3 regions of the Kluyvera ascorbata genome follow, and region 2 is predicted to be linked to each of the others. Evidence: predicted binding sites of a transcription regulator. Region 2 holds the regulator's gene; each other region holds the start of a gene.
The links. Region 2 encodes Fur, which represses iron uptake genes when iron is present. Its sites were predicted from a motif close to ATAATAATGAGAACNACTATCAA; they were not measured.
Positions count from the first base shown of each region.

Region 1: a site for Fur is predicted at 7,142-7,164, ahead of zupT (zinc transporter ZupT). Genes of this name have one in related genera too.
Region 3: a site for Fur is predicted at 2,111-2,133, ahead of sufA (Fe-S cluster assembly scaffold SufA). Genes of this name have one in related genera too.

Region 1 covers NZ_CP096201.1:665,800-676,390, reverse strand. The annotation lists gene yqiA (esterase YqiA) at 1-547, opposite strand, end outside; gene cpdA (3',5'-cyclic-AMP phosphodiesterase) at 547-1,374, opposite strand; gene MY052_RS03225 (DUF1249 family protein) at 1,467-1,892, opposite strand; gene nudF (ADP-ribose diphosphatase) at 1,889-2,521, opposite strand; gene tolC (outer membrane channel protein TolC) at 2,732-4,156, shown strand; gene MY052_RS03210 (DUF1190 family protein) at 4,337-5,017, shown strand; gene MY052_RS03205 (glutathionylspermidine synthase family protein) at 5,023-6,183, shown strand; gene ygiD (4,5-DOPA-extradiol-dioxygenase) at 6,187-6,975, opposite strand; gene zupT (zinc transporter ZupT) at 7,171-7,944, shown strand; gene ribB (3,4-dihydroxy-2-butanone-4-phosphate synthase) at 8,009-8,662, opposite strand; gene ubiK (ubiquinone biosynthesis accessory factor UbiK) at 9,162-9,431, shown strand; gene hldE (bifunctional D-glycero-beta-D-manno-heptose-7-phosphate kinase/D-glycero-beta-D-manno-heptose 1-phosphate adenylyltransferase HldE) at 9,503-10,591, opposite strand, start outside.
Region 2 covers NZ_CP096201.1:3,531,564-3,542,154, forward strand. The annotation lists gene ybfF (esterase) at 110-874, shown strand; gene ybfE (LexA regulated protein) at 1,004-1,297, shown strand; gene fldA (flavodoxin FldA) at 1,448-1,978, shown strand; gene fur (ferric iron uptake transcriptional regulator) at 2,275-2,727, shown strand; gene MY052_RS16895 (ChiQ/YbfN family lipoprotein) at 2,840-3,175, opposite strand; gene chiP (chitoporin ChiP) at 3,225-4,631, opposite strand; gene glnS (glutamine--tRNA ligase) at 5,098-6,756, opposite strand; gene nagE (PTS N-acetyl glucosamine transporter subunit IIABC) at 6,944-8,893, opposite strand; gene nagB (glucosamine-6-phosphate deaminase) at 9,235-10,035, shown strand; gene nagA (N-acetylglucosamine-6-phosphate deacetylase) at 10,093-10,591, shown strand, end outside.
Region 3 covers NZ_CP096201.1:2,259,507-2,270,097, reverse strand. The annotation lists gene sufC (Fe-S cluster assembly ATPase SufC) at 1-187, opposite strand, end outside; gene sufB (Fe-S cluster assembly protein SufB) at 205-1,692, opposite strand; gene sufA (Fe-S cluster assembly scaffold SufA) at 1,703-2,071, opposite strand; gene MY052_RS10700 (helix-turn-helix transcriptional regulator) at 2,584-3,165, opposite strand; gene MY052_RS10695 (hypothetical protein) at 3,263-3,655, opposite strand; gene MY052_RS10690 (hypothetical protein) at 4,343-4,675, shown strand; gene MY052_RS10685 (hypothetical protein) at 4,874-5,119, shown strand; gene ydfZ (putative selenium delivery protein YdfZ) at 5,258-5,461, shown strand; gene MY052_RS10675 (penicillin-binding transpeptidase domain-containing protein) at 6,001-7,710, shown strand; gene menI (1,4-dihydroxy-2-naphthoyl-CoA hydrolase) at 7,772-8,182, opposite strand; gene ydiJ (D-2-hydroxyglutarate dehydrogenase YdiJ) at 8,179-10,591, opposite strand, start outside.

The DNA of each region.
Region 1 (10,591 bases), 2.2 Mb from region 2:
GTGTGAAGTGATCTTCAAAGCCGGTAAATGCGTGATTACCGCCCTCCTCTACCGTTTGTCGGCAGGAGGCGAAATAGTCCACGGCCTGGCGGTAATCAAGCACTTCGTCGCCGGTCTGCTGAAGCAACCAGATAAGATCCGGCGCCTCCAGTGGGTCAATTTGCATGACTTTGAGATCGTAAATATGGCGTGACTCTAGCACATATTGCTGCCCGGTGTAGGGATTCTCGTTCGGCCCGAGGAAATTCACCAGCAGCTCGAACGGGCGTATCGCCGGGTTCACGACCACGGCTGGCAGCATGTAGCATTGGGACAGCCAGGTGGCGTAATAACCGCCCAGTGATGACCCCACAATGCCCAGCGGCTCCCCGCCATATTCCAGCACCAACGCTTCAAGCATCTCCGCAGCTTCCGCCGGGTAAGCCGGTAGCTGGGGAATAACCATGTTCACGTCGGGATAGTGCTCCGCCAGCCACTGCTTAAGCGCAGTAGCCTTGGCAGACCATGGAGAACTGTTGAATCCGTGCAGATAAAGAAGCGTCGCCATCAATAGCCTTCAGATGCGGTATCAGGATGGAATTCGCACCCGGCAAGACGGCAAACTTCGGTGGTTAATGAACCATCGGCATGCAGCTCCAGCCAGCGCCATCCAGGGGAAACGGTATCCAGCGTGAAGTTGGCGCAGTGCGGCTTAAACTGCACGCAGGTCGATGGCGTCGCCATGATACGACGGCCATTCCAGTCAACGTCGAGCTCCTGATGGATGTGTCCACAAAGCAGGTTTTTCACGCGCGGATAGCGTATCAGCACGTTATCCAGCGAAGCGGCGTTACGCAGGCTGTGCTGATCGAGCCAGCTGCAACCCGCCGGCAGCGGATGGTGGTGCAGCAATAGCAGCGTGTGTCGTTCCGGTGCTTCAGCGAGTCGTTTCTCGAGCCACTCGAGTTGGAAATCGCTTAGTTCGCCGTGAGGCACACCAAAGACCTGACTATCCAGTAGTAGGATCTGCCAGTGCTCGCCTACCATTACGCGCTTGGCCGGGGAGATCCCCGCGTCCTGAAGCGTGCTGTACATGGATGGCTGGAAGTCATGATTACCCGGCAACCAAACGCAGGGCGCAGAAAAGCTCGCGATGCCATCAGCAAAGTGCTGATAGGCCGCGGATGAGTGATCCTGTGCTAAATCGCCCGTCGCAACCACCAGGTCTGCGTCGCGCGCCGAGGCATGAATCGCCTGCAAAACAGCGTGATAGCTTTCCCAGGTGTTCACGCCTAACAGCGTTTCATCTTTCTTAGCAAACAGGTGAGTATCAGTAATTTGCAGTACCCTGACACTGGCCCCACCAGCCAGAGGAAGGTTTAAAAGGCTTTCCAAATGGTGTCCTTAGGTTTCACGATGCAAACATACACATCATCCTTTCATGCTGCGTCATCGCTGGCAGCGCCTCAGAGACAACCTGAAAGGTGCTATGTACAAACCGGAATCGCCATCGCTCCATGTGCTAAACAGTATCTTAGCCAATCAGCTAAAAACTGATTAATTTGATGCTTTTCGTCGCGTTGATGCAACTTTTTATTTGGATAATCATATCGCGCTTTGAAGCGAAAGATCTGCTGACTTGAACACACTTCAGCCACCATCGCATCGTGATACAGCCGTACGCTCATCGATGGCAGGCTCCAGTAGCTCACCGCCGGGTACGTCTGTTCAATTGTGACCAACGTAGTGTAGCGAGTTGATTCCGTTATCGTTAACCGATATTGCGCATTGGCCACCTGATAGTTCACCATTTCGCCGGCTTCATCAACGCGCGGCAGTAATCGACGTAATTGTGCGAAGTTGGTTTCGCACAGGCGCATCATTTCAGGGAAGTCAGGTGTATAACGCTTCATTTGATCCACTCTTTTCGTAAGTCCTGATAATGCAGCTGTAGCCATTGCAAAGCGATGACAGACGCTGCGTTGTCAATTTTTCCCTCTTCAACACATTGATAAGCGTACTCCCGGCTTACCACATGAACCCGGATATCTTCGTGTTCATCCGCCAGGCCATGAATACCTTTGGCCGTTGTTGCATCCACTTCACCGACCATAATGGTCAGGCGCTCGCTGGTGCCGCCAGGGCTTGCCAGATAACTCAGACACTCTTTAACCCGACCGAGTTCAAGACCAGCTTCTTCTTTTGATTCGCGGCGAGCCACGTCTTCTACGCTCTCGCCCTCTTCAATCATGCCGGCAACCATTTCCAGCAAATAGGGTGTCTCACTGGTGTCGTAAGCCGCAATGCGAACTTGCTCAATCAGCACTACTTCATCACGCACTGGGTCAAAGGGTAGCAAGACTGCAGCGTGACCGCGCTCAAAAATTTCGCGTCGAACTTCGCCGCTCATCTCACCGTTAAATAAACGATGGCGAAAACGGTACACATCTATTGAAAAAAAACCGCGATATACTGTTTCTCGTGCAATAATTTCTACATCGTTTTTCGAGAGGGTAACCACCGGGTTACATGATTTTGTCATGGCCTTGCCTATGCTGTAATTGTGGTGAAATCGTGGATTTAAAGTCCGTTTATCTTAGGTTCCACACTCTCTGTGGTAGATTGGTGCAAATTAACGCCAGATGGCACATTACGACAACTTTTTAACGTGGCAGACTCTGGTACAATCGGCGAATATTTTTTCTGTGAATTAGATCAGCGCTAAGCTTCACAACAAGGAATGCACATGCAAATGAAGAAATTGCTCCCCATCCTTATTGGTCTGAGCCTTACGGGTTTCAGTACAATGAGCCAGGCAGAGAACCTGTTACAGGTCTATCAGCAGGCACGTACCAGTAACCCAGATCTCCGTAAATCAGCAGCAGACCGCGATGCTGCATTCGAAAAGATCAACGAAGCGCGTAGCCCGCTGTTACCGCAGTTGGGTTTGGGTGCCGATTATACCTATACCAATGGCTTCCGCGACAGCAACGGCGTGAACTCCAACGTGACCAGCGGTTCACTGCAGTTAACGCAGTCGCTGTTCGATATGTCTAAATGGCGCGCTCTGACCCTGCAGGAAAAAGCAGCAGGCATTCAGGACGTCACCTACCAGACCGATCAGCAGACGTTGATCCTGAATACCGCCACCGCGTACTTTAACGTGCTGAGCGCGATTGACTCGCTCTCCTACACCGAAGCGCAGAAACAGGCGATTTACCGCCAGTTGGATCAAACCACTCAGCGCTTTAACGTTGGCCTCGTGGCGATTACCGACGTGCAGAACGCCCGTTCACAGTACGATACCGTACTGGCGAACGAAGTAACCGCGCGTAACAACCTCGACAACGCCGTTGAAGCGCTGCGTCAGGTCACCGGTAACTACTACCCAGAGCTGGCTTCTCTGAACGTCGACAGCTTTAAAACCGACAAGCCGCAGGGCGTTAACTCGCTGCTGAAAGAAGCGGAAAACCGCAACCTTTCGCTGCTTCAGGCTCGTCTGAACCAGGATCTGGCGCGTGAACAAATTCGCCAGGCGCAGGACGGCCACCTGCCGACGCTGGATTTAACCGCCTCTACCGGGGTGTCCAACACCTCTTACAGCGGTTCTAAAACCAACAGTTCACAGTACAACGACAACGATGCTGGCCAGAACAAAATTGGCCTGAGCTTCTCCCTGCCGCTGTACCAGGGCGGGATGGTTAACTCGCAGGTGAAACAGGCACAGTACAACTTCGTCGGCGCGAGCGAGCAGCTGGAAAGCGCGCACCGCTCCGTCGTACAGACCGTGCGTTCCTCCTTCAACAACATCAACGCCTCTATCAGCAGCATCAACGCCTATAAACAAGCCGTTGTCTCTGCACAGAGCTCTTTAGACGCGATGGAAGCGGGTTACTCCGTGGGTACGCGTACTATCGTTGACGTGTTGGATGCGACCACCACGCTGTATAACGCTAAGCAACAGCTCTCCAGCGCGCGTTATAACTACCTGATCAACCAGCTGAATATCAAAAATGCGCTGGGTACGCTCAACGAGCAGGATCTGCTTGCGCTGAACAATACGCTGGGTAAAAACGTTGCCACGTCTACCGACAGCGTTGCGCCGCAGAACCCGCAGCAGGACGCCTCGGCGGATGGCTACACCTCTCCGGCGACCAGCAAAGCGCGTCTGCGCTAAGGCTTCACGCCGTACCGAAAAGGGTCCGCTTTATGCGGGCCCTTTTTTTATTCTCTTGCGCTAACGTAAGGCAACGTAAAGATCCGCCGCTTTACGCCCTTCTTCGCTTCATTTTCAACCACTCATCCACTATCCTGAGCGTTATTGCAATACCACTCTACTGGGTCCAGGAAGAACACAATGAAACGGACGAACAATATTCAACACGCCGCCTTTCGTAAAAGCTGGGGCGCGCGTCACCTCACTCCGGTCGCATTAGCCGTTACCGCGGTATTCATGCTGGCGGGCTGTGAAAAAACTGACGAAACCGTCACGCTGTATCAAAACGCGGACGACTGCTCTGCGGCGAATCCGGGCAAAAGCGCCGAGTGTAAAACCACCTTCGATAACGCCCTGAAAGAAGCCGAACGTACCGCGCCGAAATACGCCAGCCGTGAAGACTGCGTCGCTGAATTTGGCGAAGGCCAATGTCAGCAGGCACCTGCACAGGCAGGCATGGCACCAGCCAGCGGTGAAAACCAGGCGCAGGCTCAAAGCAGCGGCAGCTTCTGGATGCCGCTGATGGCGGGCTACATGATGGGTCGTATGATGAGCGGTGGCATGGGTGGCTACCAGCAGCAGCCGGTCTTCACCTCGAAGAATCCATCCAGCCCGGCCTACGGTAAATACACCGATGCCAGCGGTAAAAACTACGGTGCAGCGCAGCCGGGCCGTTCGATGAACGTACCGAAAACCGCTATGGCGCCAAAACCGGCGACCACCAGCACCGTGACCCGTGGCGGCTTCGGTGAGTCCGTTGCCAAGCAGTCCACCATGCAGCGTAGCGCATCAGGCACCACCACCCGTTCAATGGGCGGCTAATTAACATGGAAAGAATCAGCATTACTGAACGCCCGGACTGGCGTGAAAAGGCGACGGAGTACGGCTTCAACTTTCACACCATGTACGGCGAGCCGTACTGGAGCGAAGAAGCCTACTACAAGCTGACGCTGGCGCAGGTTGAAAAACTGGAAGAAGTCACAGCCGAACTGCATCAGCTGTGCCTGAAAGTGGTTGAGCGCGTCATCGCCAGCGATGAGCTGATGGCGAAGTTCCGCATTCCGAAGCACACCTGGACTTTCGTGCGCCAATCATGGCAAACACAGCAGCCGTCGCTCTACTCGCGCCTCGATCTCGCGTGGGATGGCACCGGTGAACCGAAGCTGCTGGAAAATAACGCCGATACCCCAACCTCACTGTACGAAGCCGCGTTCTTCCAGTGGATCTGGCTTGAAGATCAGATCAACGCAGGCAACCTGCCAGAAGGCAGCGATCAGTTCAACAGCCTGCAGGAAAAGATCATCGAGCGCTTCAACGTGCTGCGCGAACAGCACGGTTTCCAGCTACTGCACCTGACCTGCTGTCAGGACACCGTAGAAGATCGCGGTACCGTGCAATACCTGCAAGACTGCGCCGCTGAAGCGGGCGTGGCGACCGAGTTCCTCTATATTGATGAGATCGGTCTGGGCGAGAAAGGCCAGTTTACCGATCTTCAGGATCAGGTTATCAGTAACCTGTTCAAGCTCTACCCGTGGGAATATATGCTGCGCGAGATGTTCTCCACCAAGCTCGAAGACGCTGGCGTGCGCTGGCTGGAACCGGCCTGGAAGAGCATTATCTCTAACAAAGCGCTGCTGCCGCTGCTGTGGGAAATGTTCCCGGATCACCCGAACCTGCTGCCGGCCTACTTTGCCGAAGACAATCATCCGGAGATGGACAAATTCGTGGTGAAGCCGATCTTCTCCCGCGAAGGCGCCAACATTTCGATCGTTGAGAACGGCAAAACCATCGAGCAGGTGGAAGGGCCTTACGGCGAAGAAGGAATGATTGTGCAACAGTTCCATCCGCTGCCGAAGTTTGGCGATAGCTATATGTTGATTGGCAGTTGGCTGATTAACGACGAACCGGCCGGGATTGGCATTCGTGAGGACAGAGCGCTGATCACGCAGGATCTGTCACGCTTCTATCCCCACATTTTCGTTGAATAATTGCTAGCCGATTAATACCGACAGCATACTCAGGGAGCCCATTTCGATACCGTCTACCGGGATCGTGATGGGCTCTTCGCCATCCCAGGCACCCAGCACATAAAGCAGCGGCAGGAAGTGATCCGCCGTTGGGTTCGACAGCGAACCGCCTTCGTGTGACAGATAGTTCACCAGCGGATGCTGTTCTACCGGCCCTTTCCAGTCCAGGTTTGCCTTCACATAATCGTTGAACGACGTCGCCCATGGATAAGGCGTTGAATCACCGTGCCATTTCGCCGTACGCAAGTTATGCACAACGTTGCCACTCGCCACCAGCATGATGCCTTCATCACGCAGGCTTGCCAGCTTACGACCCATTTCAAAGTGCCACGCCGCCGGTTTTGTGCTGTCGATACTCAGCTGTACCATCGGGATATCCGCATTCGGGTACATCTTAATCAGCACGCCCCAGGAGCCGTGGTCAAAGCCCCAGGCCTCTTTATCCAGCGCCACCGGAACAGGAGCCAGCAGCTCTACCAGCTTCTGCGCCAGCGCCGGGGAGCCCGGAGCCGGGTAATGGGTATCGTAAAGCGCCTGCGGAAAGCCGCCGAAATCGTGGATCGTTTTCGGGGTTTCCATCGCCGTCACGCCCGTGCCGCGGGTAAACCAGTGCGCAGACACCACCACGATCGCTTTTGGACGCGGTAAAGTTTCGCCCAGGTGCTGCCAGGTACGGGTATAGAGGTTATCATCCAGTACGTTCATCGGGCTACCGTGACCTAAAAACAGTGCTGGCATTCGGCTACGAGACATGATGTTATCCTTCCAGAGGGAATAATTGAATAACACCACATTAACCTGTTTTCAGTGAGGATAAACTCAGATAAGCGTGATGATGATCTTCAGAAAATTTGAATGTAAGGATGAAGTAAAGATTAACGTCGCCTCTCGCCAGCCGCGACGATTTTCAATATCATGAATGATAATCATTATCATAAGGAGTAAGCGATGTCGGTACCGCTGATTCTGACATTACTGGCAGGAGCTGCCACCTTTATCGGTGCAATTCTCGGGGTTATCGGGCAAAAACCGTCCAACCGGGTACTCGCCTTTTCACTCGGCTTTGCTGCCGGCATTATGCTGCTTATCTCCTTAATGGAGATGCTGCCCGCCGCGCTTGACGCGCCGGGGATGTCGCCAGTGCTGGGTTACGGAATGTTTGTCATTGGGCTGATTGGCTATTTCGCCCTCGATCGCGCCCTACCGCACGCGCATCCGCAGGATCTGATGCAGAAAAACACCCAGCCGCTGCCGCGCAATATTCGCCGCACCGCCATTTTGCTGACCCTTGGCATCAGCCTGCACAACTTCCCGGAAGGCATCGCGACCTTCGTCACTGCCAGCAACAATCTCGAGCTAGGCTTTGGTATCGCACTCGCCGTAGCACTGCACAATATTCCTGAAGGGCTGGCGGTCGCCGGGCCGGTCTATGCCGCAACGGGTTCAAAGCGTAAAGCCGTTTTCTGGGCGGGGATTTCCGGTATGGCGGAAATACTGGGCGGCGTGCTGGCGTGGGCGATTCTCGGCAGCATGGTGTCACCGGTGCTGATGGCCTCGATTATGGCGGCGGTCGCCGGGATTATGGTCGCCCTTTCCGTGGATGAACTCATGCCGCTGGCCAAAGAAATAGACCCTAACAATAACCCAAGCTACGGCGTCCTGTGCGGAATGTCGGTGATGGGAATGAGCCTGGTGATTCTGCAATCGATGGGCATTGGCTGACGACAGACAATAAAAAAGCCCGGTGCGTATCGCAAACCGGGCTTTATCACGTAGGCCGCTAAAATCAGCTGGCTTTACGCTCGTGCTCACGACGGTATGCCACCAGGTCTTCAATGGTGACCAGCGCCATATTGTGTTCTTTCGCAAACTTGATGCATTCTGGCGCACGCGCCATGGTGCCGTCGTCGTTGGTCAGTTCACACAGTACGCCAGCCGGTTTAAAACCTGCCAGAGAAACCAAGTCGATCGTCGCTTCCGTGTGACCACCACGGGTCAGCACGCCACCCGGCTGCGCGCGCAGTGGGAAAACGTGGCCAGGACGGTTCAGGTCGGAAGGTTTCGCGTTGTCGGCAATTGCCGCGCGAACGGTAGTCAGACGGTCAGCGGCGGAAACGCCGGTGGTCACGCCGTGAGCCGCTTCGATAGTGACGGTAAAGCCGGTGCCGTAAGCGCTGGTGTTGTTTTCTACCATCATCGGCAGATCCAACTGTTTACGACGTTCGTCGGTGAGACACAGACAAACGATGCCGCTACCGTGACGGATAGTCAGCGCCATTTGTTCAACGGTCATGTTTTCGGCGGCAAAGATCATGTCGCCTTCGTTCTCGCGATCTTCGTCGTCCAGCACCATCGCACCGCGACCTTCGCGCAGAGCAATCAGCGCGTTTTCAACGCGTTCGAACGGAGTACCAAAAGAGGAAAGTAGCGTCTGATTCATGGTAAAAAAACCTCATTAATATTATGGTTACCAGAATCAGGGCAGTCTTAGGAGTGCCGATAAACGGCAAATGGATAACGCGAGCGGGCTCTTGACCCAACTGAATCGTTACTCTCTCCCATCCGGACTCTAACCGTCGGCCCCGGAATTACACCGGATCTGCTGACCTTCCCATGTTCATAGGAAGCGCTCGCGGGCTTTCAGCCAATCCTTCGAATTTCACGCTGCCGCTGCGTTGGCTGCCTTCGCTCACACCAGTCATTTAGTTGACTAAACTCCTGGTGACTCGCTCAGTTGCCGCCTTGCTGCAACGCGAACTTCTTTGGATGTTGCTGATTTACCGCCGGTGGGGAATTTCGCCCCGCCCTGAGAATAAGCGTACTTACTATAACGCCAATGACTATCTTCGGCAATGCATAAGCTTCGAACAATTCTGGTTTATCGCACCGGGATAAGACACTACAATAACGTTCATGCCGACAGAATCAGGGAACAAGAGATGATCGACCCGAAAAAAATTGAACAAATCGCCCGCCAGGTCCACGAATCCATGCCGAAAGGCCTGCGTGAGTTCGGGGATGATATTGAAAAGAAAGTTCGTCAGGTGATCCAGTCACAGCTGACGCGTCTTGATGTGGTGAGCCGTGAAGAGTTTGACGTGCAGACTCAGGTTCTGCTGCGTACGCGTGAGAAGCTGGCGCTGCTGGAACAGCGGATTAGCGAGCTGGAAAACCGCGCTGCGGCACCGGTCGTAGACGACAAAGAGTAAGAATACAGCCCCCTCACCCCGGCCCTATCCTCCACGGGGAGAGGGTTAGGGTGAGGGGGAAATTTAGCGCACTACTTCTCGCTATCTTTCTGAATCTTCTTGATAATATTGGTCGTAGAACAACCATCTTCAAAGTTCAGCACCAGCACTTCACCGCCATTCGCCCACACTTCTTCGCTACCGGCAATTTGCTCTGGCTTATAGTCGCCGCCTTTGACCAGACGATCCGGCAGGATCTCGGCAATCAGACGCTGCGGGGTATCTTCTTCAAATGATACGACCCAGTCCACGGACTCCAGCGCGCCCAACACAATCATGCGCTGATCCAGCGGGTTAACCGGGCGGGTTTCACCTTTCAGACGTTTGGTAGAAGCATCGCTGTTTACCGCAACAATCAGACGATCGCCCAACTTACGCGCGTTAGCCAGATAGGAGACGTGCCCCGCGTGCAGAATATCGAACACGCCGTTGGTCATCACCACTTTCTCGCCACGGCGACGGGCAGCGGCAACCGCATTTTTCAGCTCTTCTTCGCTCATTACGCCAAAACCGGTATCCGCGCGACCGCGCACAGCATTCTCCAGTTCGATTGGCGAAACGGTAGAAGTACCCAGTTTGCCCACAACGACACCCGCCGCAGCGTTAGCAAAGAAGCAGGCCTCTTCCAGCGTTTTGCCAGAGGCCAACGTCGCCGCCAGTACACCGATAACGGTATCGCCTGCACCGGTCACATCGTACACTTCCTGAGCCTGCGTTGGCTGATGCAACGGCGCTTTGCCCGGCTGCAGCAGCGTCATACCCTGCTCGGAACGTGTCACCAGCAGCGCAGCGAGATCGTAATCAGCAATCAGCTTCATGCCCCGTTCAACGATCTCCGCTTCGTCCTTGCACTTACCAACCACCGCTTCAAACTCAGAGAGGTTCGGCGTCAGCAGCGTTGCGCCACGATAGCGTTCGAAATTGGTGCCCTTCGGATCGATAAGCACTGGCACATTTGCTTTGCGCGCCAGCTGAATCATCTGCTGAACGCTTTCCAGCGCGCCTTTAGCGTAGTCAGACAGTACCAGTGCGCCTACGCTCGGCAAACTGCTCTGAATGCGGTCATGCAGCGGCTGTGGATCAACGCCGGCAAAGCCTTCTTCAAAGTCCAGACGAATCAA
Region 2 (10,591 bases):
GCCAAACCAGGAAGACGGCAAAATTCGGATGAGTTCCTCTCTTGCCCCTGAGCGTTAGAATGTCCAACATGATACCCTAACCCGACAATGCGAAAAAAAGAACTTTGCTATGAAATTGAATGTCCGAGCGCAATCTGCACAAAACCTGCACAATAATTCTCCCATCGTTCTCGTCCACGGCCTGTTCGGCAGCCTCGATAATCTGGGTATCCTGGCCCGCGACCTGGTTACCGATCACGATATCCTCCAGGTCGACATGCGTAACCATGGCCTCTCACCGCGTGCCGATGAGATGACCTATCCCGCCATGGCTCAGGATCTTCTCGACACGCTTGATGCCAACAGCATCGAAAAAGCCACGGTTATCGGCCATTCCATGGGTGGCAAAGCGGTGATGGCGCTTACCGCGCTGGCCCCAGAACGCATCGACCGCTTGGTCGCAATTGATATTGCACCGGTGGATTATCACGTCCGTCGCCACGATGAGATTTTTGCGGCCATTAACGCCGTTACCAGCGCCGGTGTAGCAACTCGCCAGCAGGCCGCGACGGTAATGCGCGAATACTTAAAAGAAGAAGGTGTGATTCAGTTCCTGCTGAAATCCTTCGTCGACGGTGCCTGGCGCTTTAACGTACCGGTGTTGTGGGAGCAATACCCGCATATCGTGGGCTGGGAAACCATTCCGGCCTGGGACCACCCTGCTCTGTTTATTCCTGGCGGCAATTCACCGTACGTCACCGAAGCCTACCGCAGCGCGCTGCTGGCTCAATTCCCCCAGGCAAAAGCACACGTCATCGCCGGTGCGGGCCACTGGGTTCACGCCGAAAAACCGGACGCGGTACTGCGGGCTATCCGTCGTTACCTCAGTGAATGATTAAAAATGCATCGACCGCGCGCCAGAATGGCCGTGGTCGTTGGCGTGTGGGTCTCACTGATGTATGATTGCGCGCTGTCTGCACTGGGCACCGCCCGGTAGCTTGTTTCCCCGAAGTCACTCAGAACCATGGCAAAAGAACAAACGGACCGTACGACCTTAGATTTGTTCGCAAATGAGCGTCGGCCGGGAAGACCAAAAACCAATCCGCTTTCGCGTGACGAACAGCTGCGCATTAATAAGCGTAATCAGTTAAAACGCGACAAAGTGCGCGGTCTGAAACGCGTGGAGCTGAAGCTGAATAACGAAGCCGTTGATGCGCTCAACGAGCTGGCGACTGCCCGTGATATGAGCCGTAGCGAACTCATCGAAGAGATGTTGATGAGTCAGTTGGCCCAGCTACACGGACAGGGGAAAGTCTGAAAATCCCCCCAAAACACACTTTCATGTAGCAGAGTGTGCAGTACGGCACGATAGCGGTTTCCGCACGCTTCTCAGTTCTGCTATGATTGCCCTTATCTGTGGGCAATAAGCCACCACCATATCATTAAGTTTCAAGAGGTTATTTTACTCATGGCAATCGTTGGCATCTTTTTCGGTAGCGATACCGGGAACACCGAAAATATCGCAAAAATGATTCAAAAACAGCTTGGTAAAGATGTCGCTGACGTTCACGACATTGCCAAGAGCAGCAAAGAAGATCTGGAAGCATTCGATATTCTGCTGCTGGGTATCCCAACCTGGTACTACGGCGAAGCGCAGTGCGATTGGGACGATTTCTTCCCAACGCTGGAAGAAGTGGACTTCAACGGCAAGCTGGTCGCGCTGTTTGGCTGCGGCGACCAGGAAGACTATGCTGAATATTTCTGTGATGCGCTGGGTACCATTCGCGACATCATTGAACCACGCGGCGCGACCATCGTCGGTCACTGGCCAACGGCAGGTTACCATTTCGAAGCGTCTAAAGGCCTGGCCGATGACGACCACTTTGTTGGTCTGGCCATCGACGAAGACCGTCAGCCTGAGCTGACCGCTGAACGCGTTGAAAAATGGGTTAAGCAGGTTGCAGAAGAGCTGCACCTGGAAGAGATCAAAAACGCCTGATGCAAAACAGTGAGGCGTAGTGATGAAACTACGCCTCATTAATAGGTAAAAGCAATTAAAATAATAGCTACAATTTTTTAACTTTTTAGCGCATACCTGTACAATATCTTCTGATTTAGCGCGGTCTCATCGTAACTTTGTCGGTGAAGCCTCGTTTTTGATAGCTTAGTTTACCCGGCTCTTGCTGTTTTCATTTCAATAGGGTCATTCTATAATGAGACGCATTAATTCGGGTGCATTCTCTGTGATACTTTCGCTGATGGAAGTTGATCGTTTAGCAACAGGACAGATTCCGCATGACTGACAACAATACCGCATTAAAGAAGGCTGGCCTGAAAGTCACACTTCCACGGTTAAAGATTCTGGAAGTCCTTCAGGAACCGGATAACCACCATGTCAGCGCGGAAGACTTATATAAACGCCTGATCGACATGGGTGAAGAGATTGGTTTGGCCACGGTTTACCGCGTACTTAACCAGTTTGATGACGCCGGCATCGTGACTCGTCATAATTTTGAAGGCGGTAAATCCGTTTTCGAACTGACCCAGCAGCATCACCACGATCACCTGATTTGCCTCGACTGCGGCAAAGTGATCGAGTTCAGCGATGATTCCATCGAAGCTCGTCAGCGTGAAATCGCGTCGAAGCATGGTATTCGCTTAACGAACCACAGTCTTTATCTCTACGGTCACTGCGCTGAAGGCGACTGCCGTGAAGATGAACACGCGCATGACGCAGTCGCAAAATAAGCGTACTGCCTCTCGAAAAGCCAGCCTATGCGCTGGTTTTTTTATACTCTGCGTTTTACGACGCCCACAAAAAAACCGCTGCAAGCAGCGGTTTTTTATTATCAGCGTAAGCCTATTTCTGCGGCGTATTGTTGCTGCGAATTTCTTGCCAGATCTTATCGCAGTTTTTTGCTACTGCTTCATCATTGCCCATTTTTCTAGCGTTAATGCATTTCTGGTAGTCGATGACGCGCACGCTTTCCTGGTTCGCGAACTGCTCGTGTGCTTTCTCTTGCTTCAGCACGTTCAGTACGCTTTGACAGGCCTGAATTTTATCCGGGTTGCCTTCTGCGGTGTTAATACAGGCGCTGTAGGCATCCTTCAGCTTGCTATCTTCCTTCGGCGCAGGAGATTGCGCACAGGCGGTTAACCCAGCAGCCATCAGCGCAACAATAATCAGTTTTTTCATACGATGAGCCTCTTAGCGGCGGCAGAGGTCTCCCCCTGCCACGTTAGCATCAGAAAATGGTGAACGGTGCGATAACCATGAATTTCACGTCACGCTCATCCTGGAAGATGTTGCCGTAACCACCGCCCCAGCTTGGGATATCGGAGTGATTGTCATACTGAGTGAAGTGCAGTTTGAACAGCGTACCTTTCGCACGACCATCCTGTACGGTGTATGCTACATCGAGGCTGTAGGCAGACTCTTTAATCTTGTTGTTCTTGTCGTAGTACGCATCCGGGCTCAACTGCCAGGTCGCTGGCTTAGCATCCCATGCGTAAACGTAAGAAGCACCCACTGCCCAACCCGGCAGATCCCAGTTTTTCAGGTCATACATAGTACCGAAGAAGACCGCTTTTTCGCCGTTGGCGTTGAAGTCAGAGCGGTTATCCCACCAGATATCCAGACGACCGTTAGAGGAGGCGTAGGTTGGCGTCATACGCTGCAGGAAGTAACCCTGCTGGCCTTCTGCTTTAACCCAGGTCCCTTCCAGACGGAAGTCGAAGACTTCTTGCAGCTTGTAGCCGAAGGTTAATGCTTGCAGCCATGCGGTGCCGTCATAGATGTCGTTGACGCCGTGATCGCTCACCTTGTCACGGGTACCGTAGAACTGGTAGCTGGTGGTCAGCGGGCCGCCAGGGATATCAAATTTGTAGCTACCTTTGGCGAAGTACTGATCGATATAGCCTTCTGCCTGACCAAATGCGGCTTCCAGCACCAGGTCATTTTTGAAATCGTATTTCGCACCGATGGAGTGCAGGTAATCAACTTTGGTCTTCTTATCGTTCTGATAGAAGTTGTCCATTTCAAGGTGCCAAGGCGCCTTGTAGTTGTTGGTCCACATGTAGGAGAAGCTCAGCGCGCCAGCATCACCGTAGTCGAAATTGGCCCCGGCTTCAGCACCCTGATAGGTACCTGGCATAAAGCTCCAGTGCGGCGCCAGCAGCGTCTGACCGGTTGGCTGGATGTAACCTGCGCGAGCCCATGCTGGCCCTAATTTAAATTTAGCTGCCGCTTTGTACAGGCTGATACCGCTCTTATCGCCGCTGTAATCTTCGCTGTAGCCTTTGTTCTTAGAGGAGAACGCAATTTCGTTCGGGTGACCGCTTTCTGCACTTTCCGCCATTTCAATTGCGGTGAACGCAGCAATATCAATACCGAACATATCGGCAGCATAGCCAGACTGGAAGTCGAGGTTGGCGTTCCAGGTGGAATGAGAAAGGTTGGTTTTGTATTTGTCATTATCGGTGACATCTTTACGGTCACGCTCACGCTGCCAGTAATAGATACCGCCGGTCAGTGTAGAATCATCGATGAAACCTTCTGCTTTTGCTTCCGGGGTCATCATAAAGCCTGACATTGCTGTCACACCGGCGATAGCCAGCGCCAGCGTACTACGTTTGCCACTAAACGTACGCATAGTTATATCCTCTTTGACTTTTAAAAATGCCGCTGCAAAGCAGAAGCAAAAAATAAAAACTTTAAAAAAAATGAACTTCTTAAAAAAGGTGTTTCGCTACACCGATAGACTATTTTTCGCGACGCGAATTATCAATCCTTTTCCTCAACGAGAGTGCAGGATTATGACAAAGCGCACATATTTGGTTTCTGTTTGTAACAGCGTGCGTTATTGAAACATATTCACGTCAGGCCTTGTGGGCTCTGGGTTAAATGTGAATGAGAGCGTTTACATAATGTTTCTGTGATAGAAGAGATCAAAAATGAAGAAGCGCTTAGGCTTAGAAGGTTTGCATTAATTCGCTACGCGAAACTATGAGGGACGTATTTTTTCATCCGAAAGAACACCGTTATTCCAACGAAAGTTTTCGTTAAAAACGAGGCAAAAAAAACGCCGCATGGGCGGCGTTTTTATTATTGGGTGTTAATTACCCCACCCAGGTGTCTCGTAAACCAACGGTACGGTTAAACACCAGCTTCTCAGCCGTGGTGTAGCGGCTGTCCAGGCAGAAGTAACCCTCACGCTCGAACTGGAACGCTTTACCGGCTTCAGCGGCCTGCAGAGACGGCTCAGCGTAGCCCTGCTTGATAACCAGTGACTCTGGGTTCATTACCGACAGGAAGTCTTCTGCGGCACCAGGGTTTGGCACGCTGAAGAGACGGTCGTACAGACGAATTTCAACCGGCAGCGCATGTGCCGCGCTAACCCAGTGAATGACGCCCTTCACTTTACGACCATCTGCTGGGTCTTTGCTCAGGGTATCAGCATCGTAGGTACAGAAGATGGTGGTGATATTGCCTTCAGCATCTTTCTCTACGCGCTCTGCTTTCACCACATAGGCGTTACGCAGACGAACTTCTTTACCCATCACCAGGCGCTTGTACTGCTTGTTGGCTTCTTCACGGAAGTCCGCGCGGTCGATCCAGATCTCAGCGCTAAACGGCACGTCACGGCTACCCATTTCCGGCTTATTCGGATGGTTAGGCATAGAAACCAGCTCGCTTTCGCCCTGCGGGTAGTTTTCGATAACCAGTTTAACCGGGTCGATAACCGCCATTGCGCGCGGCGCGTTTTCGTTGAGATCTTCGCGAATGCAGGATTCCAGCGAAGCCATCTCAATGGTGTTGTCCTGCTTGGTGACGCCGATGCGCTTACAGAATTCACGGATAGACGCCGCGGTATAACCACGACGACGCAGACCGGAAATGGTCGGCATACGTGGGTCATCCCAGCCTTCTACGTGTTTTTCCATTACCAGCTGGTTCAGCTTACGCTTGGACATCACGGTGTATTCCAGATTCAGGCGCGAGAATTCGTACTGGCGCGGGTGAACCGGGATGGTGATGTTGTCCAGCACCCAGTCGTACAGACGGCGGTTGTCCTGGAATTCCAGCGTACACAGGGAGTGCGTAATGCCTTCCAGCGCATCGCTGATGCAGTGAGTAAAGTCGTACATCGGGTAGATGCACCACTTAGTGCCGGTCTGGTGGTGATCGGCAAATTTAATGCGGTACAGCACCGGATCGCGCATGACGATAAACGGCGAAGCCATATCGATTTTAGCGCGCAGGCAGGCAGTACCTTCAGCAAAGCCGCCGGTACGCATTTTTTCGAACAGCGCCAGGTTCTCTTCCACGCTGCGATCGCGGTACGGGCTGTTTTTGCCCGGTGCGGTCAGCGAACCGCGGTATTCGCGGATCTGCTCAGGCGTTAATTCATCAACGTACGCCAGGCCTTTGTTGATAAGCTCGACCGCGTAGGCATGCAGCTGATCGAAGTAATCAGAAGAGTAACGGACGTTGCCAGACCAGTGAAAACCTAACCACTCGACGTCGTTTTTGATGGACTCAACGTATTCGATATCTTCTTTAACCGGGTTGGTGTCATCGAAACGCAGGTTGCACTGGCCTTGATAATCTTGCGCAATGCCAAAGTTCAGGCAGATGGATTTCGCATGGCCGATGTGCAGATAGCCATTCGGCTCTGGCGGAAAACGAGTATGCACCGTGTTGTGCTTACCGGTAGCCAGATCTTCATCAATGATCTGACGAATAAAGTTAGTCGGGCGGGCTTCAGCCTCACTCATCGTGGATTCCTCAAAGCGTAAACAACGTATAACGGCACATGATCTTATAAGCCGCGCCCGGAGACAACTATTTGTTGCACAAAAAAGGCGATGGAATATCGAATATGGGGGTATTTGCTGCAAAAAAAAGCGGCGGAGGATTTCCCCCCGCCGCTTAAGGCACTTAACTCACTTTACTCAGGAGCAGTTATTTACCTTTAATCTCATACAGTGGCGTTTGACCGGCAACCACATGACCTTCGGCTTTAATCACCAGACCGCCGAAATCATCGCTGTTGCTGCAAACTACCGGGCTAATCATCGAGCGCGCATTGGCGTTCAGGAAGTCCAGGTCCATTTCCAGGATTGGCTCACCCGCTTTCACTTCTGCACCCTCTTCAACCAGACGTTTGAAGCCTTTACCTTCCAGCGCCACGGTATCGATACCCATGTGGACAACGATTTCCGCGCCTTTGTCAGTTTCCAGGCAGAACGCGTGGTTGGTGTTGAAGATTTTCACGATGGTGCCCGTTGCTGGGGAAACTACGGTTTTATCCGTTGGTTTAACCGCCACACCGTCACCGACCGCTTTGCTGGCGAAGGCTTCATCAGGAACCTGCTCCAGTGCAACCACATCACCGGTAATCGGAGAAACCAGAGTTTCTACGGTCGCGGTGTTAGCCACAGCCTGCGGTTTTGCCGCCGCTGGTGCTGCTGGCGCTGCGCTTTCCGCTGCTGCTGCGGCAACCGGGCCACGCGCAACGACTTTCTTCATCGCGTCGCCGATAGACTCAGCTTTCGCACCCACGATAACCTGGATGGTTTGTTTGTTCAGTTTCACCACACCGGAAGCGCCCAGACGTTTGCACATCGCGTCGCTTACCTTCGCGGAGTCGCCTACGGTCAGGCGCAGACGGGTAATACAGGCATCAATCGCTTTCAGGTTGTCAGTACCACCAACTGCGGCAATGTAGTTAGTTGCCAGCTGATTCAGACCTTCTTCGGTGTTACTGTTCGCTTCTTCAGTCACCACGTTGTCGTCTTTATCTTCACGACCTGGTGTTTTCAGGTTGAACATGCGGATAACCACACTGAACAGGACGAAGTAGATAACGAAGAAGACCAGACCCATTACCACCAGCATCCAGACGTTCTTACTTGCTGCCGGCAGGCTGTACATCAACACGTAGTCGATAGCGCCTGCGGAGAAGGAGAAGCCCGCGTGGATACCCAGCAGCGTTGCGATGAACAGGCTAACGCCGGTCAGAATCGCGTGCAGCAGGTACAGTACCGGCGCCAGGAACATGAACAGGAATTCCAGCGGCTCGGTTACACCGGTCAGGAATGCGGTGACCGCCACGGACAGCAGCATACCGCCAACCATTGGACGACGCGCTTTCGGTGCTGCGAAGTACATCGCCAGCGCCGCACCCGGCAGACCAAACATCATGATTGGGAAGAAGCCGGACATGAACATACCCGCAGTGCCGTCACCCGCATAGAAGCGGTTGATGTCACCGTGGAAGACCGCACCGGCCGCGTTGGTGAACTCACCAATCTGGAACCAGGCGATGGTGTTCAGCACCTGATGCAGACCAGTTGGGATCAGCAAACGGTTGATGAAACCAAAGATACCGGAGCCCAGCGCGCCAGCGCCAACGATCCACTCACCACCTGCGTGGATGGCGTTCTGCACCGGTGGCCACACGTAGCCAAAGATGGCTGCCAGCACCAGACAGAAGAAGCCAGTGGCGATCGGCACGAAGCGTTTGCCGCCGAAGAAGCTCAGGAAGTCAGGCAGTTTGATACCCGCCCAACGGTTATAAACGGCACCACCGACCAGACCGGTAATGATACCCGCCAGGACACCCATGTTAATGGCTGGGTTGATGGTGACCATTGCTTTAGTCAGTACGAAATAACCGACTGCGCCTGCCAATGCTGCTGCACCCGCGCTGTCTTTAGACCAGCTGGATGCCACACCGATGGCAAAAATCAGCGCCAGGTTATCAAAGATAGACCCGCCCGCTTGTGCGATGAACGGCACGTTAAGTAAGTCTGGCTGACCGAATCGCAGCAACAGCGCCGCCACCGGCAGCACAGCGATAGGGAGCTGTAACGCCCTACCTAGTCGCTGGAAAAACCCTAAAATATTCATCTTATTCCCCCTACGAGACCCCGATACGGCTCATTTAAGCCATTTTTTTATTGTGCAAAAAAGCATGACACTGCGATGTCTTGTAAACTGCAATCACAACTCTGAGGATTATGAGTGTGTGGAAGTTTAATTCGTATCGCAAATTAAACACGTGTTTTTTGTGACTATTGTCACCAAATATTGTTATCACCACTCCCTTTCGCTGGCTAACCATGAAAACTTATTTTATGATTCAAAAAATCAAAACGGATTGCTCCCTGACGATGCAAACAGGTGACGCTTAAAGCGTGTACGGAGATGCCATCCGCCAACTTCTTACATTTTACATTTTGAGGTGAAGAATGAGACTGATTCCTCTCGTTAACGCTGAACAAGTCGGCAAATGGGCTGCCCGCCACATCGTTAACCGTATCAATGCTTTCAAACCTACCGCGGACCGTCCGTTCGTCCTCGGCTTGCCAACCGGCGGCACCCCGCTGGCAACCTATAAAGTATTAGTTGAAATGCATAAAGCGGGCCAGGTGAGCTTTAAGCATGTCGTCACCTTCAACATGGACGAATACGTTGGTCTGCCAAAAGAGCATCCGGAAAGCTATTACAGCTTCATGCACCGCAACTTCTTCGACCACATTGATATCCCAGAAGAAAATATCAACCTTCTGAACGGCAACGCGCCGGATGTTGACGCAGAATGTCGTCGTTATGAAGAAAAAATTCGTTCTTACGGCAAAATTCACCTGTTTATGGGTGGCGTGGGCAACGATGGTCACATCGCGTTCAACGAACCGGCGTCTTCCCTTTCTTCCCGTACCCGTATCAAAACGTTGACGCATGAAACCCGCGTCGCAAACTCCCGTTTCTTTGACGGCGACGTTGCACTGGTACCAAAATATGCGCTGACCGTTGGCGTAGGTACACTGCTGGACGCTGAAGAAGTGATGATTCTGGTGCAGGGATCAACTAAAGCGCTGGCGCTGCAGCAAGCGGTTGAAGGCAACGTTAACCATATGTGGACCATCACCTGTCTGCAGCTGCACCCGAAATCGCTGATTGTCTGCGACGAACCTTCTACCATGGAGTTGAAGGTCAAGACCCTGAAATATTTCAATGAATTAGAAGCTGAAAATATTAAAGGTCTGTAATGTCTTATCGTCCCGTGGTCTACCGCGGGACAAATTTTTAGAACACCGGGGGTCGTAATGTATGCATTAACCCATGGCCGAATCTATACCGGCCACGAAATTCTGGATGACCATGCGATTATCGTCGCCAATGGCCTTATTGAACGTATTTGCCCACTGGCCGATGTACCAGCGAACGTCGAACAGCGTTCTGTTAATGGCGCCATTCTCGCCCCTGGTTTTATCGACGTTCAGCTTAACGGCTGCGGCGGCGTGCAGTTCAACGACACCGCTGAAGCGGTCACCGTTGAAACGCTGGAAATCATGCAGAAAGCCAACGAGAAATCGGGCTGCACCAACTATCTGCCTACGCTCATCACCACCAGCGACGACCTGATGAAACAGGGTATCCGCGTGATGCGCGAATATCTGGCGAAGCATCCTAACCAGGCGCTGGGTCTGCACCTTGAAGGCCCGTGGTTGAATCTGGTGAAAAAAGGCACTCACAACCCAAGCTTCGTGCGTAAACCCGATGCTGAATTAGTGAAGTTCCTCTGTGATAACGCAGACGTCATCA
Region 3 (10,591 bases), 1.3 Mb from region 2:
TAAAGCTGACTGAACCACCGGTGACGGTGTAATCTTCACGGCCAGCCAGCGTCGCGGAGAGCGTACTTTTTCCCGAACCGTTCGGCCCCATAATGGCGTGCACCTCACCCGGACGCACGTTCAGGTTAACGCCGCGCAAAATCGCTTTATCGTCAACCGAGACCGCTAATTCTTTGATATTCAACATATCGTTTCCCTTAATCCTTAACCGACGCTGTGCTCAAGGCTGATAGCCAGCAATTTTTGCGCTTCCACGGCGAATTCCAGCGGCAGCTCCGAGAAAACATCTTTACAGAAACCGTTCACAATCATTGAGATAGCGTCATCTTCGCTAATTCCTCGCTGCAAACAGTAAAACAGCTGATCTTCCCCGATACGTGAGGTTGTGGCTTCATGTTCTAGCTGCGCGCTGTTGTTGCGACACTCAACGTACGGGAAGGTATGCGCGCCGCAGTCAGGCCCAATCAGCATAGAGTCGCACTGGGTATAGTTACGCGCATTGGTCGCCGTCGGCATGATTTTCACCAGCCCGCGATAGCTGTTCTGGCTATGCCCGGCAGAGATCCCCTTCGAGATAATGGTTGAACGGGTGTTCTTACCAATGTGGATCATTTTGGTGCCGGTATCGGCCTGCTGATGACCGCTGGTCAACGCCACCGAGAAAAACTCACCAACCGAGTTATCACCACGCAGGATGCAGCTTGGGTATTTCCAGGTGATAGCCGAGCCGGTTTCCGACTGCGTCCACGACATCTTGCTATTTTCCCCTTCACACAGCGCACGCTTGGTGACGAAGTTGAGGATCCCCCCGCTGTTGTTGTCGCCAGGGAACCAGTTTTGTACGGTGGAGTATTTCACCTCCGCATCTTTATGGATGATCACCTCAACAACCGCCGCGTGAAGCTGGTAGCTGTCGCGCACCGGGGCGGAACAGCCTTCGATATAGCTGACGTAGCTGCCTTCATCGGCAATCAAAATCGTCCGTTCAAACTGACCCGTTTTTTCGGCGTTGATGCGGAAATAGGTCGACAGCTCCATCGGGCAACGCACCCCTTTCGGGATGTAGATAAAGGTGCCGTCCGAGGCCACCGCCGCATTCAGCGCGGCGAAGAAGTTATCGTTTTCGGGCACGACCGTACCCAGGTAGCGCCGGACCAGCTCAGGATGATCGTGGATCGCTTCGCCAAAGGAACAGAATATGATCCCCTGCTCGCCTAGCTTTTCGCGATAGGTAGTGGCGACCGAGACAGAGTCAAAAATGGCGTCCACCGCCACCTCTTTGCCTTCGCGTACCGGAACGCCGAGCTGGTTGAAGGCCGCTTCAACTTCATCGGTCAGAAAGCTGCTGGCCCCGGTTTGCTGCTGCGCACCAGGCTCGGAAGCGCAGGTATCATCGCAGTTACCGCAGGACGGCGCGGAGTAATAGCTGTAGTCCTGATAGTTCAGCGATTGATAGTGGGCTTTCAGCCAATGCGGCTCTTCCATCTGAGTCCAGGCATGGTACGCCTTCAGGCGAAATTCGAGCATCCACTCGGGTTCATTGCGCCGGGCCGAGATGGCTCTCACCACCTCTTCGTTGATGCCTTTTGCTAGTTCGTCGGTCTGTAGTTGGGTAAAAAACCCTTCTTTATAGTTCAGCGGGCCACCGGCCCAGGTCTGGACATCGTCACTTGCATCAGTATTGCGCGTCATTATGTACCGCCTATACCCCGAAGCTTTCGCCGCAGCCACATTCGTTCTGCGCCTTCGGGTTATGATATTTAAACAGCTGGTTCAGGCCTTCCCGCACGTAATCCACTTCCGTGCCGTCAATAAACGGCATCGCGCTTAAAGGCACCCACAGCTTCGCGCCGTCGGCTTCGAACAGCAGATCGTCTTTATCCGGCTCGTTGACCGCGTCCAGCACATAGCCGAAACCCGCACAGCCGGTCTGCTTCACTCCGAGTCGAACGCCCTGAATACCGGGCTGTTGTTTTACCAGCTCACGGATATGCGCCGCCGCAGACGGAGTCAGCGTAATACCACGCCAGCTGACGTCGTTAGGATCGAAAGTTCCTGAATGCAAATCCATAGGTCTACCTCATCAGTGGAGCTACAAAGGGATAACGCTATGTTAGTGATAATGATTATCACTTCAACCCGCGCCGCGTGGGGGTATTCGCGGTTTTCCCTTTATAAATGCCTTTTTATAAGCATAGACCCTGCGACAAACGCCGAATGAGATAGATTTATTTTTACAATGCTTTGAAAAATAATGGATTTATTGAGGATGATAGGTGGGTTGGCGAGATGTGCTAAAGATGTATAGCCAATGCCTATTTATTTAATCGGTTTTTCGACTTTCTGTGAATCAAGCACTTAGAGCATTATCAACAGGTTAGCAAAAACACTGTCAGGACATGTAGGGGGCTTTTAGCGCCCCAACTACGCCCCGGCGAAAATTCCAATACCTTTTGGTCAAAGAAAATGCCAATAAACAAAGTAAAATCAACATCCTAAATGTTCTTTACTGCCCTACCACCCGGTCGAAAACGACGTCCTATCTATATGCTGAACGCTTGCCCTACCTGCAGGTGTAGGTGGCTATGATGCTGCAGAAACGTCTGCCAACCGTGGCCTTCTGTTCGTCCACATCAACTTGCCTAACTTCAAAAATATAGATTGCATGAAAGCCGCATTTTTATAACCCAGTTTTTTCAGTATCGTCGCGCGGTGTTGATAGATTGTTTTAGCCGCTTTGTCCGTCATAAAAGCGATTTGGGCGATAGAGAAGCCCTTAGCAAGATAGTTAAGGATAAGGGCTTCTGTTGGTGAAAGTCGTACGTAGTATGCAATACCTTCCATCGACAGTTCTGTCGCCGCAGCTCGCAAAACCTGTGAGAAGCAGTCGCGACTCTTATTTATATTGATAACACGGTCACCAGCAGCCCAAAGAGGATATACCATTCCCGTATCGTGACCTGTCAGCCATACTATCCGATCAATGCAGTTCGAATAAATAAAAGAGATGAAGTTATCACTTTTACCCTCAAGAAGAATATTGCCGTCTACAAATATCATTTTCTGTTGATTAAAGTCGATGCGTTCATCTATATAGTGGAATACATCAAAGTCTTTAAGAGAAAGTTTTATCCCCTGGTAAAGCCAATAGTTATTCGTGTACACAACTATTAGATTGCTTTTTGTGCTGGTGAACGCTGGATTTATTTTATTATCCTCAATTAAAGTGCGCTAAAATTTGCCAGTATCTTCCTGATGTAACCTAACGTTCTCCGGTCTTCACCTTCCTCGTAAATTCGACAACTTCACGAACAAATGCAACATCAACGAGATAGCCGTTGTTTTCTACCCGTATAAACAGATCATCTGACACATTGAACCCACCCAGGATGACTTTCAATTCTCTCATAACCAACCACAGACGTTGACTCGAAGAACTCAACCCATATTTGTCCCAGATATTTATTAGCAACTCCTGATCGGTAATTATTTTACTACCTGATTTTAGCAATAAATATTCAAGCAAGCGTGCTTTGGTTGTTCTGAGTGGAATGCTTTTCTCACTGCCATCTAAAGAAATCAAGGTTTTGTTTTCTACGGAATAATAAAGTCTATTATCAATTCTATATCCAAGAAGCTTAATATTATTATCCACCGCCACCCCGTGTGTTATATTCTCGTTTTCAAGATTACCGAGGCGCAATAAGAGTTACAATTACATTTTCAAACGCAAAACAATCAATACAAAACACTACAAAGAAGCAATACCAAAGACATTAAATTTGTTAAAATTTATATTTTTAGATAATTAATCCATTTCATGATAGGGGATACCGCTTATGGGGTACTCAAAGAAAGGCTTAGAATTAAATATGAGGCCTTCGATTTTTTTCACTAAAATTGATGTATATCAATTTTAGTGATGTGGATAATACATGGGATTATTGATCCTGTGCATTTATTCATCAGTTTATTTACACCTGTTTTTTTCAACCCTTCATCTATTCGCATCCATTTCTACTACTCATCAAAGAGTCTCCTGATCGTTTTTTAATCGCGTAGACAACTCAGCAACGCGCGGTAAATCATCGTGAACATAGACACCTGAAAACTTAATCAATAGAAATATTTCGTTTAGCGATAACGCTCTTTCGAGCTGATAAGCTCCTGCGCAAAGACACACCATCACTGAACATATTGCAACCATTGAGATATGACTAACATATTAATTAAACAGCAAATAGTAGTTGATACGCCTCTCATTGATCGACAGCAAGATTATCCTTACCCAAAACAGTAACAATCCCTCGTTTCTTGGTTTTTAATAAATAAAGTGAATGTTATGAAGTTAGCGATTTTCTTGTTCCTTTTCTCTTTTCAGGCCTACGCCCTCAATTTCTCGTCAACCATTCTTAAGTTGAACTGCCAGGGACGCGGGTTCGTCGAGGTCATTCTGCACGTCTATGAACACACACAGGAAGCATGGGAAGGACATTTTGAAACCGGCGCGGGCCATAAGCACGTAGGTGATGTCGAAATCATCCCCTTCGCCAATGGCGACACTCTTCTTCATCGCGTATCGACCGACTCATTCGGTTATATCTATCGCGGAGAAGAGCGTCTTAAACATTGCATCAAATTAGACGAACGCGCGGTTTATCCAACTTTTGGCTAAGCGCGGGTAGCGGACAGCAAATCTAGCGGTTGAGGAAACGTCATCGTTCAAACGGACGTCTATCCTCATCCGGTTTCACCACTCACACATTTCACTCTCGTCTTTACCCGTCATCGGTCTCAACGCTGCATTTCACATCTAGGCATCTGTTACACAATAAGCTATCTTACCTGTTCAAACCAAACCTAGGTTCCCCTCGTGCGCAGCCATTCTTCATTCAATTTTTTCTCACTTTGCTACATGATGATGACTTATGCGCTCATGTTTACCTTTGTGCTGGTCTTCATTGACTTTGCCGTTGGTGATTCATCTGAGGATGTCTGGACTGGGCGGATGACCCTTCAGCGCTATTTTCTCGAACACGCTTTCCTCTACCTTAGCACTGCCTGTACCGGTGCCGCCGCAGGATTCCTCATCTGGTTTATTGGTTCCAGAAAATCTTAACGGCCTCCTTGATAATCAAGGGATTTCCGACAACGGAATAACCCTCTCTTTTGACGAAGCTCAAAACATGACGTGTTCGATAGCGGTATTAATTCACACCGCAAATATATCCCGTCTTGAATGTGAAAGGAGGAGACGATGAAAACCTACGATCGTAACCGTAACGCTATCACTATCGGCAGCCGCGTCATGATTGCTAACAATGGCGCGACGGGCGTTATCCGGTCAATTCACGGTGAAGGTAAAACGGCTGAGCAACTGCGCCGTACTGACTGCGTTGAAATTGAGGGCTGCGATGGTGTGTATTGCCCACTGGATTTGATCCGTCTTGGCTTCAACTAATACGTTATCGTATCGACGTAGAACTGTGTGAAAAATAACAGCATAAGGCCACCCATGTGGCCTTTTTTATTTCTGTATTCTTTTGAGTAACTGCTTATCCGGCCGTCTTGGTTTATCAACTCACCCTTTACCCACGCTTTGCCCCCTGCAGATTTATCATCCAGCAATGACGCCTTGGTATCTTTTAAAGAAAGTGCGATAACCTCGCCAGCATGAGTCAATTCAGCCTGGATAATTCCGATAACGGCATGGCACACGACAAAATACCCATAACGTAAGTGATGACAAATTCACCTATGGGCACTTTTGTGTCGCTATCCTTCGGAATATCACCGCTATCATCCCTTAACTGGCGCGAGATAATATGACTTGAGCCTTGAAATAATATGTTAACTTAATGGCTTGTTATCAATGACATTACCTGTAAACTGATTGCCACGCTTGCCTGAAAAATGGATATTTACATCGTATAACTGTGGTCATGATTTATGCTTCGGCCATCGGCATTTTATTAATAAAAATAAAAATCATGTGGTTTAATGTTACAAATGAAAAACAAATCAACAGAAAAGCAAAATAAAGACTCATTTATTACATCTCGTTACATAATACTTTGTATTGGTATTCTGTTTTGCCTTGCTGTTTTACTGGTGCGAGTGGCAGATCTGCAATTCCTTAATCATCCCATGCTGGCACGCGAGGCCGATCAGCGTTCGTTGCGGACCATCGTGCTGCCAACTAACCGCGGTACCTTAGTGGATCGCAACGGCGAAGCACTGGCAATGAGCGTTCCTTCGCGTGATGTGGTTGCGGACCCGGTGAAAATCGTTGAGGCCAGTCCTAATTTTCGCGACCCAAAATGGCAGTATCTTGCGTCTGCGCTAAATACCACACCGGATCAAATTGCGAGCAAAATTTATCAGAACTCACGCCGTCATTTTCTTTTTCTCGGACGTAAAGTTGAGCTCGGTATCGCTAAAGATGTGGCTGACCTTCATATAAAAGGTATCAGCGAAATTTACGATGACAGCCGCTTCTACCCGATGGGTGAAGCTTCCGCGCCGTTAATTGGCATCGTGGGTGCGGATAATACGGGGCTGAACGGCGTCGAAAAGGGTTATGACAATATTCTGCAAGGTGAGCCCGGTAAGGAAATTTACCGTAAGGACGCCAATGGCGGCATTATCAGCGTATTAAATTACGATGCACCGAAGCAAGCGCCGACCGTTCAGCTCAGTATTGATAAATTCGACCAGTACACCCTGTACAGCAAACTGCGCGACGGCGTACTGCTGAATAAAGCCGACTCCGGTGCCGCCGTGCTGGTTAAGATTGATACTGGCGAGATCCTCGCCATGGCCTCTTATCCTTCTTACAACCCCAATAACTTTGATAACGCCACCCAAACGCAAATGCGCGATGTGGCTATCAACGACAGCTTTGAGCCTGGCTCTACGGTTAAGCCATTGGTCATTATTGAAGGGCTGGAGAGGAATATTATTCAGCCTAATACGCTACTCAATACCACACCGTATAGCGTGAACGGTCACCTTATTCGTGACGTTGGCCACTGGCCGCAACTGACTCCGACCGGCATCCTGCAGAAATCGAGTGATATCGGTGTGTCCCACATCGCGCTGGCAATGCCAGCTCAGGCGCTGGTTGACACCTACCAGGCATTTGGACTTGGGAAACCGACCGATCTGGGGCTGAGCGGTGAAAGCGTGGGTTATTTCCCACTCCACCGCCAACAGTGGGCAGATATTGAACGCGCCACCTTCTCATTCGGCTATGGACTGCGCGTCACACCGCTACAGATTGCCCGCGAATATGCCACCATGGGTTCATATGGCGTCTACCGCCCGCTTTCCATCACTAAGGTAACGCCACCGGTGATGGGCCAGCAGGTTGCCGACCCTAGAATCGTAAAAACTGTCGTCCATATGATGGAAAGTGACGTGCTTCCCGGCGGCAGCGGCGTGAGAGCCGCAGTGCCTGGATATCGGCTGGCGACCAAAACCGGTACCGCGGAAAAACTGGGTGACAGTGGTAAATACGATGGGGGTTACGTGAACTATACCGCCGGGGTTGCCCCTGTCAGTCATCCTGAGGTGGCGCTGGTGGTCGTGGTGAACAACCCAACCGCCGGCACCCACTTTGGTGGCTCAGTGGCAGCACCTATCTTTGGCAATATCATGGGGCCGGTTCTGAAGAACATGAACATTGCACCAGATGCGCTGCCGCAATAATACCTAGGATGGGCTGAATAGCGGGTTTGCACGGCGCCAGATATAGCGCCGTGCAAATCTCTTAGACGACGGCAGTCGTTAACCGCGATGAGCAGCATAAACGCCCCTGCTCATCGAAGATTTCAATCTGCCAGACCTGATGACGACGACCTGCGTGGAGCGCTTTGCACACGCCACGAACGCGACCACTACGCGCGGAACGAATATGGTTGGCGTTGACTTCAAGCCCTACCACCCTGTCTTCACCTTCGGTACACAGATAGCCCGCCACCGAGCCTAACGTCTCCGCCAGCACCACCGATGCGCCACCGTGAAGCAGACCAAACGGTTGGTGCGTGCGATGATCCACCGGCATTGTCGCCGCCAATGAATCGTCGTCGATATGGTCAAACTGGATATCCAGTAGCCCGACCATATTGCCTTCGCCCATCGCATTAAGTGCTTCCAGCGTAGTTTGTCTTTTCCAGATCATCCCATCATCTCCAGTAATGCCTGCAATGGATGGCGTACGCCGCTTCCTTCGACGCGCTTCACCTGGCTGCGACACGAATACCCCGTTGCCAGACAGCGGTTACGGGGCAACGTTTCCATAGCCTGGTGCCATGAAAGCTCATAGATACCCAGTGAATTGGCGTGATTTTTTACTTCATGCCCGTAGGTTCCGGCCATGCCGCAGCAGCCCACGCTAACATTTTCGAGCTTCGCGCCAAAATGGGCAAAAATGGCGGCCCACTGCTTCGGTGCCGTCGGCAATGCCGTGACCTCAGTACAGTGACCAAACAGATACCAGGGTTCGCCAGAAGACAGCGTATGCGCTTTGCGTTCCAGTATCTGTGGCAACCATTCGTGTACCAACATCACATTGAAATCACCGCGTTTATCGCCAAGTACCTGTTTATATTCATCGCGATAGCAAAGCACCAGGGCCGGGTCGACTCCCACCATCGGCATGCCAAGTTCGGCCACACGGTTAAGATAATCAGCGGTTTTTTGCGCCGTTTTCGTAAAGCGACTCACAAAGCCTTTAATGTGCTGTGCCTTACCGTTTGGCGAGAACGGCAGCAGCACCGGCTGGAAGCCGAGCTTATCAACCAGGCGGACAAAGTCCGTCACTACCTGCGCGTCGTAGTAGCTGGTGAAGGGATCCTGCACCACCAGCACGGTCAGCGCTTTTTGCTCAGGCGACAGTGCTTCTAACTGCTCGAGCGTCATGTTTGCCGAGCGATGCGTCACCATCTGTTTTTGCAACGAAGGTACCGAAAGCAGCGGCAAATCCACCATGCCAATATGCTTTTCAGAAAGCTTACGGACCAGCGGCTGACTCATAAAGAAGTTGAATGTTTTCGGCGCACGCGCCATTAGCGGCGCGTAGCTTTCTACTGTTGCCACCAGATGATCGCGCACAGGACGCAGATAGCGAGTGTGATAAAGCTGCAGGAACCGGGAGCGGAATTCCGGTACGTCGATTTTTATCGGGCACTGCGTTGAACAGGCTTTACAGGCCAGGCAGCCAGACATCGCCTCTTTCACTTCGTGTGAGAAGTCGTACTCACCTTTACGGGCATGCCAGCTATTGCGCGTCCGTTCGATCATCGAGCGAAGACTCGCGCGTTTTTCCGGCAATTCTTTTTCCAGCAGGAGCGGGTCAACGCCGCGATCCGCCAGCAGGCGCAGCCATTCGCGCACCAGCGTCGCACGACCTTTTGGTGAATGCATACGGTTGTTGGTGATTTTCATCGACGGACACATCGGGCTTTTCGCGTCGAAGTTAAAGCACAAACCGTTACCGTTACACTCCATCGCGCCACGCCAGGATGAACGAACAGTGACGGGGATCTGACGATCGTAGGTACCGCGTTTTACCGCATCCACCTTCATCATCGGCGCGTCTACACCTTCAGGCGGGCAGATTTTCCCTGGGTTCAAACGGTTGTCTGGGTCAAACGCCGCTTTCACTTTGCGAAGTTCGCCATAAAGCTGTTCACCGAAGAACGCCGGGCTGTATTCCGCACGGAAACCTTTACCATGTTCTCCCCATAACAGACCGCCGTATTTGGCGGTCAGCGCCACCACATCATCAGAGATCCGCTTCATTAAGATCTCTTGCTGCGGGTCGCACATGTCGAGCGCGGGACGCACATGCAATACGCCCGCGTCAACGTGACCAAACATCCCGTAGCTCAGGCCGTGGCTATCAAGCAGCGCGCGGAATTCAACGATATAGTCAGCCAGATGCTCCGGCGGTACACAGGTATCTTCGGCAAATGGGATAGGCTTAGCCGCCCCTTTAGCGTTGCCGAGCAGCCCGACCGCTTTTTTACGCATCGCGTAAATGCGCTCAATACCATCGAGTTCGTTGCAACACTGCCAGCCGATAACGCCGCCTTCATGTTGAGCAATCAGTTCGTCCAGTCGCTGGCAGAGCGCACTAACCTGACCTTCAATCAGCGCTTCATCATCACCCGCGAACTCGACGATATTCAGCCCCAGCATCTCTTTATCTGGAACATCGGTAATCAGTTCACTAACCGAGTGCCAGACAATATCTTCCCTGGCCAGATTAAGGACCTTAGAGTCGACGGTTTCGACCGACAGCGCGCGCGCTTCAACCATAAACGGCGCGTTACGCAGCGCCGAATCAAAGGAGTCGTATTTGATATTCACCAGACGACGTACCTTCGGCAGCGGCGTAATATCCAGCCGTGCTTCGGTAATAAAGGCCAGCGTCCCCTCGGAGCCCGTCAACACGCGGGTTAAATCAAACTCGGTCATCTCGTCATTAAAGACGTGGCGCAGGTCGTAGCCCGTAAGGAAGCGGTTCAGTTTCGGGAATTTATCGATAATCAGCTGACGATTTTCCCGACAGCGTTCATAGACGGTT